One region of the Candidatus Enterococcus lowellii genome, then DNA from elsewhere that is predicted to be linked to it. Evidence: predicted binding sites of a transcription regulator. Region 1 holds the regulator's gene; each other region holds the start of a gene.

The links. Region 1 encodes NrdR, which represses ribonucleotide reductase genes. Its sites were predicted from a motif close to ACACNATATATNGTGT; they were not measured.
Region 2: DOK78_RS00460 (deoxynucleoside kinase) is a predicted target of NrdR. The motif match lies at 2,770-2,785, and genes of this name have one in related genera.
Region 3: nrdH (glutaredoxin-like protein NrdH) is a predicted target of NrdR. The motif match lies at 2,065-2,080, and genes of this name have one in related genera.

The regions. Positions count from the first base shown of each region.
Region 1 is NZ_CP147251.1:1,696,364-1,701,222, forward strand. It holds gene polA (DNA polymerase I) at 1-404, shown strand, start outside; gene mutM (DNA-formamidopyrimidine glycosylase) at 419-1,252, shown strand; gene coaE (dephospho-CoA kinase) at 1,259-1,852, shown strand; gene nrdR (transcriptional regulator NrdR) at 1,996-2,466, shown strand; gene DOK78_RS08235 (DnaD domain protein) at 2,485-3,867, shown strand; gene dnaI (primosomal protein DnaI) at 3,867-4,793, shown strand; gene DOK78_RS08245 (hypothetical protein) at 4,806-4,859, shown strand, end outside.
Region 2 is NZ_CP147251.1:86,687-91,545, forward strand. It holds gene DOK78_RS00445 (helix-turn-helix domain-containing protein) at 181-810, opposite strand; gene DOK78_RS00450 (hypothetical protein) at 1,308-1,679, shown strand; gene DOK78_RS00460 (deoxynucleoside kinase) at 2,060-2,710, opposite strand; gene mvk (mevalonate kinase) at 2,946-3,881, shown strand; gene mvaD (diphosphomevalonate decarboxylase) at 3,874-4,859, shown strand, end outside.
Region 3 is NZ_CP147251.1:1,152,852-1,157,710, forward strand. It holds gene nrdE (class 1b ribonucleoside-diphosphate reductase subunit alpha) at 1-1,649, opposite strand, end outside; gene nrdH (glutaredoxin-like protein NrdH) at 1,761-1,985, opposite strand; gene DOK78_RS05630 (peptide ABC transporter substrate-binding protein) at 2,777-4,438, shown strand; gene DOK78_RS05635 (hypothetical protein) at 4,470-4,859, opposite strand, start outside.

The DNA.
Region 1 (4,859 bases):
ATCCAGGTGTGAAAAAATACATGGAGACAGTAGTTCGTGAAGCTAAAGACACCGGCTATGTAGAAACCTTGTATCATCGTCGTCGGTATTTACCAGATATTAATTCACGTAATTTTAATTTACGTTCATTTGCAGAAAGAACGGCCATTAATTCACCAATTCAAGGAAGTGCCGCCGATATTTTAAAAATTGCGATGATTGATTTGAATCGTCGGATGAAAGAAGAAAAATTAGAAGCAGCGATGCTTTTACAAGTACATGATGAATTGGTTTTTGAAGTTCCAGAATATGAGTTAGAAAAATTAAATCAACTTGTAAAAGAAGTGATGGAGACAGCTGTTTCCTTACATGTACCATTAATCACCGACAGCAGTTGGGGAAAAACATGGTATGAAGCAAAATAAAGAGGTGAAAAGCTTTGCCAGAATTGCCAGAAGTAGAAACTGTTCGCAAAGGGCTATTGCATTTAGTTAAGGGAAAAACGATTGAATCTGTCGAAGTTCGCTGGCCACGAATTATTGAATCGCCCGAGATAGAAACTTTCCAAAGAAATTTGGTTAATCAGACGATTGAAGATATTCAGCGTCGAGGGAAATTTTTAATTTTTAAATTCACGAATTTTGATATGATCTCACATTTGCGTATGGAAGGTAAATATGAATTTGACCCTGATATGCAAGATATGCTTGATAAGCATACACATGTCATCTTTAATTTTACGGACCATTCTCGCCTTTTTTATAATGATGTGCGTAAATTTGGACGAATGGTTTTGGTGCCTAAAGATGAGAGTAGCCAATACAAAGGAATTAAACAATTAGGTCCAGAACCTCAACCAGATGTCTTTTATTTGGAAACTTTTCAAGAAAAATTAAAACGATCGGCTAAAGCGATTAAGCCACTTTTATTAGATCAAAAACTAGTCACCGGTTTAGGAAATATTTATGTAGACGAAGCACTATGGGAAGCCCAAATACATCCTGAAACGCCAGCAAATGCATTAAACGAAAGTGAAACAACCCGCTTGCATCAAGCGATTATCGATGTCTTAGCTAGAGCTGTGGAAGCAGGGGGAACGACGATTCGTTCTTACGCTAACGCACTAGGAGAAGCAGGCACTTTTCAAGTATCACTAAATGCTTATGGGCAAACGGATTTACCTTGTCCACGTTGTCAAACACCGATTGTTAAAACAAAAGTCGCCCAACGTGGCACCCATTATTGTCCAACTTGTCAGAAGCGGAAAGGATGAGTGCTGATGGGCATGGTTTTAGGTCTTACAGGCGGTATTGCTACAGGAAAAAGTACCGTTGTGAACATCTTTCGTGCATATGGCTTTCCGATTGTGGATGGGGATGTGATTGCACGAGAGATTGTTGAACCCAAACAAGCAGGTCTACAAGCGATTGTCTCCGTCTTTGGAGAGGATATTTTGTTAGACAATGGTCAGTTAGACCGTAAAAAATTAGGTAATATTATTTTTTCTGATGAAGAAAAACGTCGCCAATTAGATGCGTTATTAGATCCTATTTTACGACAAACAATTACTCAACGTATCCGTGGATATCGAGAGGAACCCTTAGTAATTGCAGATATTCCGCTATTATTTGAAGCCCATTATGAAGATGAAATGGATCAGGTTGCCGTGGTTTATGTTCCTGAAGCTGTTCAATTAGAACGTTTAATAAGACGAGATGACTTAACAAAAGCACAGGCGTTGCAACGAATAGCTAGTCAACTATCAATTGAAGAGAAAAAGCAACGGGCGGATATTGTGTTTGATAACCAAAATTCACTGGAAGAAACAAAAAAGAAAGTTAAAAACTGGTTAAAAGCACAAAAATTTATTTAAAAAGATTAAAAACTCTAGAGTTTTCTAGAGTTTTTTCTTGTCTATTCTGTCAGAAGAACTGATAAACGTGTTATAATATAGAAAGAAATTTAATTTATTCATTCAGTAAATTTAAAATAAATAAAGATAAATGGGGTGGAAATATGCACTGTCCAAAATGTCATCATAATAATTCTCGTGTTATTGATAGCCGTCAAGCCGATGATGGTCGTGCGATTCGCCGTAGACGCGAATGTGAAAACTGCGGCTTTCGTTTTACAACGTTTGAACGATTAGAAGAAACACCTCTGTTAGTCATTAAGAAAAATGGCGCGCGTGAAGAATTTAATCGTGAAAAAGTATTACGTGGTTTAATTCGTTCTGCTGAAAAACGTCCAGTAGCGATGGAGCAAATGGAACAAATTGTCGATCATGTAGAAGCTAGAATTCGTGAGCGAGGCGAAAATGAAATACCTTCAACTTTAATTGGTGAGTATGTTATGGAAGAATTAGTCAATTTAGACGAGATTGCTTATATTCGCTTTGCAAGTGTCTATCGTCAATTTAAAGACATGTCGGTATTCTTAAAGGAACTACAAGACATTGTTGATAAAGCAAAAGAAGCAAATAAGTAATTTAAAGGAGGGGCTTTTGTGAAGACCGCTTGGGATGAAGTCCAACCAAATCATATTTATCAAGTGTTCAAGAGCCTGCCTTTAACAAAAGAAGGCAATGATGGTTTATTATACCTCTACCAACCAATTATTGGTGCACAAGCTTTGGCTCTGTATTATGCATTATTGGGTGATGAGGAAGATTCGTTTGAAAATGACTTTGCGCACATTGATATGTTACATGCATTAAATATCGGTTTGCCAGATTTTTTACATGCTCGTAAACAATTAGAAGGTATGGGATTGCTTTCTGTTTTTATGAAAGAAGATGTAGAGTTTGGTCGAATGTTTTTATATCGCTTAGAAGAACCATTACATCCAGAAGTGTTTTTTAAAGATGAAACATATAGTTTTTTGCTATGGAGTGCAATTGGGGAGCGAAAATTTAATCAAATGGTTGAACGTTTTAAGCCTAAAAAGCTCGATGTCTCTAACTATCAAGAAATTACGTGTCGCTTTAAAGATGTGTATGGCTCAATTAACGAAGAATCATTTATGCGCAAATCATCAAAATTAGAACAAGTGGCACAAGTCTATGATGTGAATAAAAACAATGGTATTCAGCTTGATGCTTCTCAAATTGATTGGGACTTTTTACTTAACTTAGCTGAGAAAAAATATATTTCACGTACAAACTTTACGACATCCTTTAATCATCAATTAGTTCTTTACCAAAATCTCTATGGCTTTGATGAGATGGAATTAGTTGACTTGATGACGGAAGCAGTATCTTTTATTGACGGTAAAGTGAATGAAAAAGAGCTTGCTAAGGTTGTAGCACGTCATACAAAGCAAATACCACAAAAAAAGACAGGGATTTATGTTTCAAAAGATGCTGAAACTCGTCGCTTCAATACATTGCGTCAGTCGGGATTTTCTGAACAAGATATCGGTTTAATTCAGATGAGTGAAGCGACAGCACCAGCTGATTTTTTACAAGCAATCAAGCAAGAAAAGCATAGTTTTGTAGCGGATTCAGAAAGCTGGTTGTTGAAATCATTGATTGAGAAAAGTCCGCTAGCCAATAGCGTCATCAATGTTTTGATGCATTATGTGCTAGTGGTACAAAACAATAGTTCATTACAAGCGAGCTTTGTTAATCGAATTGCAACCAATTGGTCCGAAATGGGAATTAAAAGTCCTGAAGAGGCAATTAAACATGTTCGACAACTGGTTAAAGAATCTAAAGAAGCCAAAGAAAAACGAGAAACCCAACGAACCAATTACCGCAAACCGATTCGTAAAGAAACATTACCTGACTGGGTTGATAATCCAGTTGAAGAAGTGGAAGATTCCGAAAAACAAGCAGCAATTAATCAACGATTGCAAGAATATTTACAACGCAAAGAAGGTGAAAAATGATGGAAGATGTAGGTAAAAACTTAAATCGTCTATTAGATCAAAAAAATTATCGGACACGCTTTGAAGAAATGATGCAAGAAGTTTTACAAGACGTCGATGTGCGTAATTTTTTAGATCTGCATAAAAATCGTTTAACCCAACAAGATATTGAGCGTAGTTATGCAAAACTTTATGAGTTTGTTCAAGAAAAACGTAAATTTGAGTTAAATGATCCAGCCCAAATTGCACCGGGATATGAGCCTCAGTTGATGTTAAATTTTCATTCAGTCGATGTGACGTATATCCCAACTGAAGAATTATTAGCTAGAAGACATCAAGAAGAAGTGCGTAACCGCGTGCAAGCGTTGAATATGCCAAAAGACATCCAAGAAGCTCGTATTGCTACCTATGAAGGAACTGCTGGACGTGGTGAAGCATTAATGGCAGCAATTGATTTTATTGAAGCGTACAAAGAAGAACCAAAAAATTTTCATAAGGGCTTGTACTTAGCCGGCAGTTTTGGTATTGGCAAAACCTATCTTCTAGGGGCAATTGCTCGTGATTTAGCAGAAGCAGGTTTTTCATCGACGCTGTTACATTTCCCTTCATTTGCTGTTGAAATGAAACAAGCAATTGGTAAAGATCAAGTCGCTGAAAAAATGGAAGCTATCAAAAAAGCGCCGATTTTAATGTTAGATGATATTGGTGCGGATGCCATGAGTAGCTGGATTCGGGATGAAGTATTTGGTGTGATTTTGCAATATCGGATGCAGGAACAACTCCCAACGTTTTTCACCTCTAACTTTACCATGTTAGAATTGGAAAAACATCTGTCTGTTACGCAACGTGGTGAAGAAGAACCATTAAAAGCTAAACGTATTATGGAACGTATTCGCTACTTGACCAAAGAGGTTAGCATGAGTGGGCGTAATCGACGAAATCAATAGAGGTGAAACCAAATGAAGAACTGGCTACTAGGTAGTCTTTTAGGATTAAGTTTAGTCTTTGTGGCA
Region 2 (4,859 bases), 1.6 Mb from region 1:
AAAATATATGTGGCAAATTGTATCGTTAATTTTTAACTATTTTGCCATACAAAAAACATGCTTTAGTATACCGAAATGTGTACTGTTTAAAATAATTTGTTTGTATATTCAATTATAGCATTGGTTTTCATAAAAAAAGAGCAGCATATATGCTACTCTTTTCAACTTAATTATCGAATTTTATCTATTGTCAATTCTAACAACATTGTACCTATTACCGAATGAATTAACAAATTCTATACCGTGCATTTCTCCAAACAATTGTGAATCGTCTAATGGTATCACAATTATATTGTCTTTATTTTTTGAAAAACTGATTGTTGTTCCTAGTTGTAGTTCCATATTCCATGGATTCGCTAAAGAACCAGATAGCATATACCCTGTATATTCTCTATAAAATGGTAAATCTGTTTCTATTACTAAATTGTTTTCAGTGACTTCTACAGATTTAATTTGGCTCATAGAAAAAACATTAGCATGTATAAATGCGGGTATGCCAAAGCATAAACATAATAATACTAATACTGTACCTAAAAAATAAAAGACTCGTAATTGTGTTGTTTGTTTTTTTCTATTTTTTGTATCATTAGTAATTTTTTCCACCACAACTTTATCTCCTTTCAACAATTCATCGAGGGATATATTGAATAATTCTGAAATATTGATGATTAACTGAATATCCGGATAATTTCTTCCATTTTCCCAATTTGTAATAGCAGATCTAGAAATATTCAATTTTTCTGCTAGTTCTTTTTGAGTCCATTTGTGTTTGCTTCTTAATTTTTTTATTTTTTCGCCAATAGTTTTCATAAACCATCCCCCTCGTAACTATTAATATCATTTTTTCATTTTATATCCTAGACAGATTATCGCCCATTTTTGTTTATAAGAGTTTTATGTTTGTCAGCTTAACACTCACAATAGCATTTTTTTATATTTTAATTCAAAAACTAGCTCTATTATAAATGACACAAATACTGTCATGTTGATATATCAAGGTTTTAGTCTTATTATCAAAAATTTTAATTTAAAACATTGATAACTTATGATATTTTTTATTTGTAAACATTTATTAAAATTCAAGGAGGAATTATAATAAAAAAATTAGTATGGTTGGACAGTTTGTTAGTATTGTTAAGTATAGGTTCTCAAATGGTTAGTGCTGAAGAGCAAGTTTCTATTGATTATTCAAAAATAACTACTGAAGTTGAAATTGTTACGAATACCATTCCTAATGAATTTTGGAGCAGTGGAAGATAGAAAATAATTGGGATGATTTAGAACCTCTTGCAGATGAAACTGATGTAATGAAAGAAGTTCAAGAAAATGGTGTTTCTCCTCAAGGACCTTCAATTCCCTGGTCAGAGTGGAATCTTGCTTCAAAAGGAAATCCACCGGCACTTTCTGGCAGTTTTAACAATTATGGAACTTTGTATAGTAACTATAACTATACTGGTCTAAAAAAATATAAATTTGAATTAAAGAATACTGGTAGCACTCCACTTAGCTATCAATGGAAAGATTTAGTTTTTAACTATGCTACTGGTTCTTTATCAGGTAATACAACAAAAACAGGTACTATCTCAGTGAGTTATACAGATATTTCATTTTACTTGAGAGTTGCACCTGGAAATAACAATGTTGTAGCCGGGAGTATTTCTGGGACTATAAAAAAATAAACGAATAATCGTACTAAAAAGCCAATGTAATAAAATTGGTTTTTTTAGTACGATTATTCATTTATTAAAGATATTATTTACTTCCTTTTTTGATTTATACTTTTGAAACACAGCTCGAATTTTTGTTAGCAATTCTTCTATTAAGCTTTCAGAAGTGTATTCTAGAAATTTACAATTTCTAGCCTCATAATCAATTGTTGTGATTTAGTCTAACATAACTTTTCCGTGTATTTTCATTTTATTCACCCTTTAATTGTATACACAGAGTATAATATATACCTCGAATTGCGTATATACATAGCTCTTCTTTTAGACTATTTGTCTATAGTCTGAGCCTAGGAAAATAAATTTCCTAGGCTTTTTTTAGATTCATTTTCACTCTATGCTTCTTGGCGCACTTCTTGTAATTTTTCTTCAATCAAATTTAGCACTTCTTCGGCTGCATGCGTATCTTCTACAAAATTCATTTGATCGCCATCAATTTGAATTTTAGGACTGGCATCGTATTCGTCAAACCATTGATCGTAACGCAAGTTTAATTCCTCATAATAATCATACAAACTTGGATCATGTTCAATTTGTTCGAATTCTCTTCCACGTTTTTTAATTCGTTCTAACATCGTTGGAAATGACACGCGAATATGAACCAATAAGTCAGGGTGTTTCTTTTTGGCTGCATAAGGTAATTCTTCCAACATGTTGGCTAATAATTCATCATAAACCCGCACTTCTGTTTCAGTCGCACGACCAAGGTCAGCATTTAAGTGAAACAATAAAGAATCTTCATAAATAGAACGGTCTAAAACGTTATTCTCATTTTTCAATGCTTGTTTGATACTATCGAAACGTTTATTCAAAAAATAAATCTGTAATAAAAACGCATACTTATTTGGATCTTCATAAAAAAGCGGCAAAACTTCATTATCATCCACTGATTCATAAAAAGCTTCACTTCCTAAACGATTTGCTAATAATGCAGTTAAACTTGACTTACCGGCACCAATCGTTCCTGCTAATACAATCACACTCATTTCCTCCAACTCACTCATCACTAAATATTGTATTATTTTCTCAACTAAACTAATGTACAACACTATATATAGTATGGTCAAGCGAAAGTTGGCTGAGGATTACGTAAGAAAATTCTCAAAAAAAGTCTTAAGATTTAGGATTTTTTCTTAGAATCAACATTGAGGGCTTAACGAGACGGCATTAATCTAGTAAAATAGCTAAGGGATTCTATTATGAAAAAGAAAGAGGTACGTCATGTTAGCAGAGGGGATAGGAAAAGCCACTGGAAAAATTATTTTGATGGGAGAACATTCTGTCGTTTACGGCGAACCAGCAATTGCTTTTCCATTTAGCGGTACACAAGTGATTGCTACAGTGAAAGAAAGTAGTGTACCATCATTATGCTCCACCTATCATGAAGGTGCTTTAGCTGACGCACCACAAGGCTTAACCAATATTCAACAATTAACAGCCAAGTTACAACAACATCTACACACGCCAAATTTTCATTTGATGATTCAAAGCACCATCCCTTCTGAACGAGGAATGGGATCAAGCGCTGCTGTCGCTGTCGCTGTGACCCGTGCTTTTTTTGATTGGCAAGAAGAAAAGCTATCGCAAACAACCTTGTTGAAATACGTTAACTTTTCAGAAAGTATTGCGCATGGAAATCCAAGCGGAATAGATGCTGCTGCAACAAGTGGTTGTAACCCAATTTATTTTGAACGCGGAAAAGAGTTTTTACCTTTTCCATTAAACATCGATGCTTATTTGCTTGTTGCCGATACCGGTATCAAAGGACAAACACGAGCAGCGGTTCGTTCTGTGGCTAAACTATTTGAAAAAGAACCTGACCAAACTAGTTTGGATATTCATCAATTAGGATTATTAGCTAAAACAGCCAAAGAAGCGATTATCCGCAATCAACCTGAGAAGCTTGGACTCGCGATGACCCAAGCACAACATTATTTACAGCAATTAACCGTCAGCAACGACACTTTAGATTCGTGCATCAAACTTGCCTTAGCAGAAGGCGCACTCGGTGCAAAATTAACTGGAGGCGGTCGAGGCGGTTGTTTTCTTGCCCTTTGTGATACGAAATTAAAAGCCGAAGCAATCGCTAAGAAATTAAAAGCACATGGAGCAAAAGATATTTGGCTTCAAGGATTAGGAGTTTACCAACATGTATAATGGAAAAGCACGCGCATATACCAATATTGCCTTAATCAAATATTGGGGCAAAAAAGACAAAGAACTGATTTTACCAATGAATAATAGTTTATCATTAACATTAGATGCGTTTTACACAGAAACCAGCGTCTCTTTCTCAAAAGCCTATACCGAAGATACGTTTAGCTTAGATGGTGTCTTGCAAGATGAAAAAGCGACAGCTAAAATCAGTCATTTCTTAGACCTTGCTCGTAAGAAAGCTGGGCTTCCGTATTTTGCACATGTCGAAAGCCAAAACTTTGTTCCCACTGCTGCCGGTTTGGCTTCTTCTGCTAGCGGATTAGCTGCTTTAGCTGGTGCTTGTAATGAGGCTTTGCAATTAGGACTTTCTGATAAAGAACTTTCCCAGCTTGCACGTCGTGGCTCTGGTTCTGCTTGTCGTAGTATTTTTGGTGGTTTCGTTGAATGGGAAAAAGGATATTCTGATACCACCTCTTATGCACAGGTGGTCCCATCCAATCATTGGGAAGATGAACTAGCTATGATTTTTATTTTGATTAACGACCAACAAAAAGATGTATCTAGTCGTGACGGGATGGAGCGGACCGTCGCAACTTCTGACTTTTATGATGGTTGGCTCGATGCCGTAGCTCGTGATATTCAAACAGCCAAACAAGCAATTGCAAACAAAGATTTCCAAGCTTTAGGTGAAGTCACCGAAGCCAATGGATTAAAAATGCATGCGACCACTTTGGCAGCCACTCCGCCATTTACTTATTGGTCACCTGATAGCTTAAAAGCGATGAACAAGGTTCGTCAAATTCGTCAAAATGGGCTAGCGTGTTACTTTACCATGGATGCTGGTCCTAATGTTAAAGTCTTGTGTCAGAAAAAAGATGTTGCTTCAATTTTAACAGCCTTGCAAGAAGAGTTTACAGAAGAACAATTAACCTGCGCCTATGCTGGTCAAGGATTAAAATCTTTAGAAATGGAAGTGTC
Region 3 (4,859 bases), 540 kb from region 1:
ATTCCTTCAAAAAGGGCGGCAATTTTTTCTGATTTTGGTTGATAATCCGCTTGAATGTAGCTTTCGAAATAACGACCATTTGCATAATCTGATTTTTCAAAGTTATGGAAGACTTCACCACGTTCTTTGGCAATGACATTACTTTCCATTAATGTCCAGTAATTTAATAGCATGAAATAAATATCTGTAAATGCAATTGATTCTGGAGAACCATATTCCATTTGATTTTTAGCGAAATAAGTGTGTAGTCCCATCGCACCTAAACCAATTGTATGATTTAAACGATTTCCATTTTGAATAGAAGGGACAACGTCGATATCAGATGCATCTGTTACATAAGTTAATGCACGTGTCATTGTACGAACCGATTTACCAAAATCAGGGCTCTCCATTAAGTTAACGATATTTGATGAACCTAAGTTACAGCTAATATCTGTACCTAGTTCTTCATATTCTTGTTTCCCATTTAGGACAGAAGGCTCTTGGACTTGTAAAATTTCAGAACATAAATTACTCATGACGATTTTACCGTATACGGGATTTGCACGGTTTGCAGTATCTGTATTGATGATATAAGGATAACCAGATTCTTGTTGCAATTTAGAGATTTCATTTTCTAAATCGCGTGCACGTATTTTTGTTTTACGGATACGTGGATTAGCAACTAAATTATCGTATTCTTCTGTAATATCAACATAAGAGAAAGGGACACCGTATTCTTTTTCAACGCTATATGGACTGAATAAGTACATATCTTCATTTTTACGTGTTAATTCATAAAACTTATCGGGAACAAGGACGCCTAATGATAATGTTTTTACACGAATTTTCTCATCTGCATTTTCTTTTTTAGCAGATAAAAAGCTAATAATATCTGGATGGAAAACATTTAAATAAACAACCCCAGCACCTTGACGTTGACCTAATTGATTTGAATAACTAAAACTATCTTCAAATAATTTCATAACGGGCATAACGCCGCTTGCAGCACCTTCATAACCTTTAATAGGAGCACTTGCTTCACGTAAGTTAGATAAAGTAATCCCTACACCGCCGCCAATACGAGATAATTGCAACGCAGAGTTAATTCCACGACCAATAGAATTCATATCATCTGTTAACTGAATTAAGAAACAAGAAACAAGTTCACCGCGACGCTTTCTTCCAGCATTTAAGAAAGAAGGCGTTGCTGGTTGGTAACGTTGATGAATCATTTCGTCCGCTAAAGAAAGGGCTAATTCTTCATTGCCATCTGCAAAGTACAACGCATTAAACGCAACACGGTCTTCATAACTTTCTAGGTATTCCGTACCATCATTGGTTTTTAAAGCATATTGTGAGTAGAATTTATAGGCAGCCATAAATGACTTGAAATGAAATTCTTGGTCATCTAAAAAGGCGTATAATTTTTCGATGAAATCAGGCGTATACTTATTTATAAACGCTTCTTCCAAATAATCATTAGCAATCAGATACTCAATTTTCTCTGTGACTGAAGCAAACTTTTTGGTATTTGGTTCGACATTTTCTTTGAAGAAGGCTACGAGAGCTTCTTGATCTTTGTGTAATGGAATCTGTCCATTAACTGGACGGTTGATTTCATTATTTAACTTGAAGTAAGTGACGTCTTTTAACGTTTTTAAACTCATTCATATACACAACCTTATCTCTATATTTTTAATACTTCATAAAAAAATGGACTTGTTAGTCACAGGTGACGGACAAATCCAAGGTAAATCTGATTTTCTTTGGAACGAAAATTAGCTTGCTAATTGGCGTAATTGATCTGGACGGAAACCGACAACAGTTGTCGCATCAGATGTAATTACAGGAACGCTTTGGAAACCTTGTTCTTTTAACCAATCAATAGCATTAGGCTCGTTGTCGATATTGATTTCTTCAAAGCTAATATTGTTATCTGCTAAAAAGCGTTTAGCCATTTTGCATTGCATGCAGTTGTTTTTTGAGAATAATTTGATGTTCATATATATTTCCTCCTCGTTGCTTGAACTAATTAATGTATATAAATAGTATAATGAACTGAGAAAGAAGTCAAATGAAAAAATACTATATATTGTGTTTGTGAATATTGGAAACACTATTTGTTGTGGTTTTTTAAAAGTCTTTTTATAATTAAGTGTGATGAATAGTGGGGTTTAAAGAGAAACACGCTTTATATATTGTAGCTGAAAAAAAGTAAAAAGTAAAAAGAATTTCTCTAAAGTTTTTAAATTCACAAGTGAAATAAAAAAGAGTAATCTGTTGGCCATCTTTTTTTGCTTAGTGCCGACTAGCGATAGCATTTATTTTTAGTAAAAGAATTTTTGTCTCTGGTTCTGCTTCAGATAATGGATTGTTTCTATTGTAGCTAACGACAACCTGAATCTAATAAAAATTTTTTTAGAAAAATAAAATCTTCTAAACACGATGATTGGTAGAGAAATAATTTAGTCAATTACATGAATGGAGAACTGTTTTGTGGAACAGTGTCTTCAGAGTATTCAACAATTAGTGGGGCTCAAAATTTACGCGAGACTTAGGTGTTTAATCTGTGACTCGTTTGTATTAAAGCGGAACTTATATGAGAGAGATTTAATCATTTAATCCATTATTTTAATAAAATGAAAAATAATTTTATGAGTTGAAATGTTGTTATAATAGCATTTTTCTAATTTAATTATTAAAAAATGGCGTTTTTGGTTAAAAAAAGATTGTAATTTTCAGCATATTCTAATAAAATTAACATCAAGTTAGAAATAGATTAGGGGGACGATTTATGAAAAAGAAAAAATTATTAGGAACATTATTGGTGAGTGCTATTTTATTAGGCGCTTGTACAACAGGTGGAACGTCTAAAACAGATGACAGTGCTAAGACAGGAACAGGAGAAGCAGAACAAGTATTTAACTTAGCTGTTTTACAAGAAATGCCTACCGCTGATTTATCAATTGCGACCGATACAATTAGTTTCACTGCTTTAAACAATGTATATGAAGGATTATATCGTTTAGATAATGAAAATAAGCCACAACCAGCCGCAGCTGCAGAGTTAGCAGAAGTTAGTGAAGACGGTTTAACTTATAAATTAAAATTAAGAGAAGATGCTAAATGGTCAAATGGTGATCCAGTAACTGCTGCAGATTTTGTTTATGGTTGGCAACGTACAGTCGATCCTGAAACAGGTTCTCAATATGCGTATCTTTATGAAGTAGTAGACAACGCGACAGATATTATTAATGGGAAGAAACCAGCAACAGACTTAGGAATTAAAGCTGTGGGAGATTATGAATTAGAAATTACGTTAGCTGTAGCAACACCGTATTTTGATTATCTATTAGCATTCCCATCATTCTTCCCACAACATGAAGCAACAGTAGAAGAATTTGGTGCAGATTATGCGAAGAAGAGCGATACTGCTGTTTATAATGGACCATTTACATTAAGCGATTTTGATGGACCTGGTGTAGATACAGAATGGTCATATGAAAAAAATCCAGAATATTGGGATGAAGAAAATGTTAAGTTAGAAACAATTAATGTCTCTGTCGTTAAAGAATCTTCAACTGGTTTGAATTTATTCCAAGATGGACAGTTAGATGATGTTATCTTAACAGGTGAATTAGCACAACAAAATACAAATAGTCCAGAATTTGTTACATTAAAAGAGTCACGTACAAGCTATATTGAAATGAACCAAAGAGAGAAAGATTCTCCATTTAACAATGAAAACTTACGTAAAGCATTGTCTTATTCAATTGATCGTGAAGCATTAGTTAAACAAGTATTAGGTGATGGTTCGGAAGCTTCAACTGGTTTGATTCCGCAAAACATGTCATTTAATCCAGATACAGGCAAAGATTTTGTTGAAGAAACAACAAATAATACAGAATATGATGTTGAAAAAGCGAAAGAATATTGGGAAAAAGCCAAACAAGAATTAGGAATTGATTCATTAAGCTTTGAATTACTTTCAGATGATACGGATTCTGTGAAGAAAGCGGCTGAATATGTTCAAGGTGTTTGGAATGAGACTTTGGATGGTGTAGATGTTAGTATGACTAACGTACCATTTAGTGTTCGTTTAGACCGTTCAAATGCTGGTGACTTTGAAGTTGTTTTTGGTGGTTGGGGAGCTGACTATGCAGACCCAAGTAGCTTCACTGATTTATTTGTAACAGGAAATGCTTATAACCGTGGCCGTTGGAGCAACGAAGACTACGACAAAGCAGTTAAAGATGCTGCAACAACTTATGCAACGCAACCAGCCGAGCGTTGGCAAGCATTGTTAGATGCAGAAAATATTTTAATTGAAGATATGGGAACTATTCCAGTATATCAACGTGCAGAAGCACATTTACGCGCTGAAAAAGTGAAAAATATTGTTTCTCACGGTGCAGGCGCTTCCCATGATTACAAATGGGCATATATTGAAGAGTAAAAAAATAAATCGCTCACCAAAGCTAGATTGTCTAGTTTTGGGGGCGATTTTTTTGTGGGATGAGAGAAAGATTGCGTGACCAACCAATCGAACCTGAAAGTAAAAATAAACTAATAATCGTCCCTTCACGAACAAATAATGGTAAGTAAAACAAGTAAGAAAGGAGGAGTGAGAGTATCACACAAATCACATCAATACTATAGCGATAAAAAGCAAAACTATTTTTTGTACGCTCCGAAATGAGTAAACAAAAATTCTCAATTGGAAATTTTAACAAATCTAATCGTAAGACTTGTCCAGTACCAATCCCGCCAATAATGGTTCCTAAAACAAAGAAAAATAAACGCCAACCATAAGAAATTAAAGTAATATCTGAAAATAAATAATACAACATAAAATTAATCACTTCACCAAAGCTGAT